Regions from separate parts of the Paenarthrobacter sp. AMU7 genome, predicted to be linked through region 1. Evidence: riboswitches for the same ligand, from Rfam matches in the RefSeq annotation. Region 1 holds a riboswitch; the other holds the start of a gene.
What was found. Region 1 has a riboswitch for S-adenosylmethionine ahead of ABQM86_RS13695 (aminotransferase class V-fold PLP-dependent enzyme). Riboswitches for the same ligand answer to the same signal wherever they lie in the genome.
Positions count from the first base shown of each region.

Region 2: it holds a riboswitch for S-adenosylmethionine, as region 1 does, so the genes downstream of both, ABQM86_RS05855 (hypothetical protein) here and ABQM86_RS13695 (aminotransferase class V-fold PLP-dependent enzyme) in region 1, are expected to answer to the same signal.

Region 1 covers NZ_CP165735.1:2,972,103-2,974,297, forward strand. Annotated here, with positions in the region: gene ABQM86_RS13685 (ribosome small subunit-dependent GTPase A) at 1-227, shown strand, start outside; gene hisN (histidinol-phosphatase) at 282-1,094, shown strand; SAM riboswitch class IV at 1,279-1,392, shown strand; gene ABQM86_RS13695 (aminotransferase class V-fold PLP-dependent enzyme) at 1,425-2,195, shown strand, end outside.
Region 2 covers NZ_CP165735.1:1,243,209-1,245,403, forward strand. Annotated here, with positions in the region: gene ABQM86_RS05845 (VIT1/CCC1 transporter family protein) at 1-325, opposite strand, end outside; gene ABQM86_RS05850 (hypothetical protein) at 558-749, shown strand; gene ABQM86_RS05855 (hypothetical protein) at 746-1,045, opposite strand; SAM riboswitch class IV at 1,062-1,181, opposite strand; gene ABQM86_RS05860 (sodium:solute symporter) at 1,309-2,195, opposite strand, start outside.

The sequences.
Region 1 (2,195 bases):
CTGACCGGATTCTGCATTCCTTCCCGGATCTTGAACCAGGAACCGAAGCCTGTGAGCGGGGATGCAAGCACGACGCCACGGCCATCAACTGCGGCCTGGATCCGTGGGTGAACAACGGCCATGCAGGACCTTCAGGAGCAGCACGGTTGGCCTCGTTGCGCCGGTTGCTCGGTGCCGACCCCCGGATGGAAGCAAAAGAGACCAAGGAACTGGGCACCGTCAACTGATCGTTGCGGCTTCACGTCCCCGCTGCAGCGAACGTTTCAGGATAGTTTGGTGGCATGACCCATCCCGTTTCCACCTACAACGATGACCTGCGCCTTGCCCACGTCCTCGCTGACTCAGTCGATGCCCAGACCATGGACCGCTTCAAGGCCCTGGACCTGAAGATCGAAACCAAGCCAGACCTCACACCTGTCACTGACGCCGACAAAGCAGCGGAGGAAGCCATCCGGGGTCAGCTCTCCCGGTCCCGCCCCCGGGATGCTGTCCTTGGCGAGGAGTTTGGCAGCAGCGGACACGGCTCACGGCGTTGGATCATTGATCCCATCGACGGGACCAAGAACTTTGTCCGGGGCGTACCGGTGTGGGCAACATTGATCGCATTGGTTGATGAGGGTGAACCCGTGGTTGGCGTCGTCAGTGCACCCGCCTTGGGAAAACGCTGGTGGGCTGCCAAGGACATGGGCGCCTACATGGGCCGGTCCCTTGCCGCGGCCACCCGTTTGAAGGTCTCCAACGTTTCCCGCCTGTCCGATGCCTCCTTGTCCTACTCAAGCCTGTCCGGGTGGAAGGACCGCGGAAACCTGGATGAGTTCCTGGGGCTCACAGAGGATGTATGGCGAACCCGGGCCTACGGCGATTTTTGGTCATACTGCCTGGTGGCCGAGGGTGCAGTGGACATCGCGTGCGAGCCTGAGCTGAACCTGTACGACATGGCAGCCCTCGTCCCGATCGTTACGGAGGCCGGTGGCCGTTTCACCTCCCTGGAAGGCGACGACGGTCCGTTCGGCGGCAACGCGCTGGCCACCAACTCCATCCTTCACTCGGAAGTCCTCAAGCGGCTCAACCCGGGCCTGGACGACCTGCTCTAGGCAGGTTCGTTTCAGGGCACGCACGCTGCTTTTCACCGAATATTCGAAGGCGGAAGCCTCCTTTTGGAGGCGTCCGCCGTTTTTTCTTCGCCAGATCGGCGATTTACAACCCGGCGTAACAAAGTGCTTAACAAAGCGAAGCGACTTTGGAGGGGCCACTGGAGGTGCCCTAACCTTTTTTACAGGTCACGAGTGCCAGCGCTAAACCCCGGTTTGCTGGCCGGCAACCCTCCATTCGCGGCGGGGTGCCCCGGGTGACGACCCGGCCGGTCCGGAACGGATGCGGCAAGCGCGGATCCCCCTCCGGGGATCCCTCTTGAGTGAGGTCCCATGAGCACAGTTACGTTCGACTCAAACATCATCCCGGCTTTCGCCGGTGAAACCCCGTCTCAGGCAGCTCCCGCTGCACGGCCACTCGCCGCCGTCACTGGCGCTGAGCTGCAGGCACCGCTGATCCAGGGCGGCCACGTCCGCTATGCGAATCTGGACTACGGCGCATCGGCTCCGGCCCTGACCATCGTCTCGGCCTACCTCAACGAGGTCCTTCCTTACTACGCCAGCGTTCACCGCGGCGCGGGCTTTGCGTCCCAGATCAGCACCTCGGTCTATGAGAATTCGCGCAGTATTGTCCGTGAGTTCGTCGGCGGGCGTCCCGACGATTCCGTGATTTTCACGCGAAACACCACAGACTCCCTGAATCTCCTGGCAGGCTGCCTTCCGCAGATTGACGGCCGTTTCTCCGGGGAAGTCGTTTATCTGGACATCGAACACCACGCCAACCTTCTTCCTTGGCAGGGTGTCCCGCACCGCAGCGTCGTAGCGGCCTCCACGTTGACCGCCACGGTGGACAAGCTCCGCGATGAATTGGCCCAAGGCGGGGTCAGCCTGCTCGCCGTCACTGGCGCCTCCAACGTGACAGGTGAAATCCTGCCGATCGCAGAACTCGCTGCACTGGCGCACGAATACGGTGCCAGGATCGTCGTGGATGCCGCCCAATTGGCACCCCACCGCCGGATCAACATCACGGAGGACGACGTTGACTACGTGGTGTTCTCCGGTCACAAGCTGTATGCCCCCTTCGGCGCAGGCGTCGTAGTGGGC
Region 2 (2,195 bases), 1.7 Mb from region 1:
GGAATCCCAGGAACTGGCTGCGGGCTGACGCGGCCTTGGGCATTCCGGCGTGCTCACCCAGGAGCTTGAGCCAGTGGGCCTCGTGCCGGCCTTCGGCCTCGGCCAGGGCCAGCAGGATTTGGCGTTCTTCGCCGTCGCGCCTCTGGGCGAGTTCGCGGTAGACCGCGGCCTCGGCGCGCTCGTCGGCGAGGTACTGACGCCACCGGCGGATGTCGGCGTGCGAGGGCGCCGCGGGTTGCGTTCCGACGTTCTCGATGGCTGCCGATTCCGGGGTGGGGTCCGGAGCTGGGCTCGACGAACCGGGGGATTCCTGGTGCTGTTGCACTTTCTCTCCTGTGCTGGGTGGGGTAGTTGCGGCCCCATTGCACGCCCCACTGTACCGCTTATCTGCGCGGTTTTTTGGCTGGTATTCCTCACTTGGAATGTTCGGCGCACCGTAATTTCCGGCCGTCCTTGACCCCCGACTTAGCCGGTGCTCAGATGGAAGGACAGGGGCGGGGGCCCACCCCGCGCACGTTCAACAGGGCTTGAGCGGCCCACGAGACGGAGGTTGCACCATGAACACCACCGAATCACACGCCAACTACCCGGAACGGACCACCATTGAGTCAGATCCGGCCTATGACTACGCCGAGGACCAGGAAGTGGACGAGGCCTGGGTGGAAGAAGTGGACGCCCCCGAGGACGACGAACGTGTGGTCCCCATCGACGAGACCGAGGAATTCCGCGAAGCAGACGAGGAAATCTAGGCGGGCTCCTCGTGGCTGAGTGTGTAGTGAAGCTGCACGCCGGCGCGTTTGCCGGCCGCCGCAACAGTCACGGTTAGGGTTCTCGACGCATCACACCAAAGGGTCGGCCGGACCGCTCGGGCCAACGCCTGCGCGATCAGGTGCGGTTGGGGATGTCCGAACCGCATGGTTCCGGCCTTGGCAGTGATGGTCACCGTGCCCAGGAAGAGGTCGACGGCGGGAATCACCGCGACTGTGTGGGTGGCTGTTGTTGCCGGGGTACTGGTAGCCGGGGTGGTATCGCCTTGGTACGGCAAGGGACTGCTCCTTGGGGGAGTGCTCTTGCCCGCTCGGTTGTCTCTGGTCCGGGACGGGCCGCTTCCTCATCCGAACCACCCGTGAACATGGGGTTGGTGTGTGGCCAGTCGGAGCTTGGCACCACATCTCTTGAAGCTGGGACCACCTTACCGCACGGCTGTCCAGCAAGTTGGGGCGCCCTCTTCCCGGGGACAAAACAACGGCGGCGCCACCCCGGAAAGGGGAGGCGCCGCCGTCGAATTTTGCTCTGTTGCTTGCAGCGCTACTTGTGGCTGCTGACCGGGTGGGCCTCAGGCGGGAGTTCCTCAGAGACGGCACCGGCAACGCGCTTGTCCCAGGCCTCGCGGACTGCGGGATCAGTGGGCGGGGTGAGCAGTGAAATCACTACGTAGGCGATGAACGAAGCGGCGAGACCGTAGTAGATCGGTTCGTTGGCGTAGACGCCGTCCGCGCTCGGAATGACACCCAGGGCGAAGAGGATCAGCAGGGTCAGCGTCAGCACCGATCCAACTGCCATGGACCATGCAGCAGCGATGCCCGTGCCGCGCTTCCACACCAAACCGCCCAGAATTGCGACCAGGAGGCCACCCACCAGGATGTCGTAGGCGATGGTGAGGGCAATCACCACGTCCTGAGCCGCCATGGAAATCAGTACTGCCACGATGCCGAGTCCAAGAACCCAGTAGCGGTTGGCTTTGACGTCGTGCTCGGGGTTTTCGCTGTCATCGGTGTTGATGTTCTTGCCGAACCAGCTGGCCACGAACGGGACAACGTCCGCACGTGCCACCGTGGCTGCGGCGATCAGGGCGCCGGAAGCGGTGGACATCATGGCCGCAACAGCCGCGGCCATGACCAGGCCGCCGATGCCGACAGGCAGGATGTGGGTTGCCACCTCGGCGTAAACAACGTCCTTGCCGAGGTTGGTGACATCGATGTCCGGCAGTGCCACCCGGGCGGCCAAGCCGATCAGGGCGCCGGCGATGCCGTAGAGGATGCAGTAGACGCCGGCCGTGGCGCCGCCCCAACGGGCAACGGCGGGGGTCTTGGCAGTGAAGACGCGCTGCCAGATGTCCTGACCGATCAGGAGGCCCAGTGTGTAGACCACGAAGTACGTGATGATGGTCTGGGCGCCGATGCCATCGATCTGGA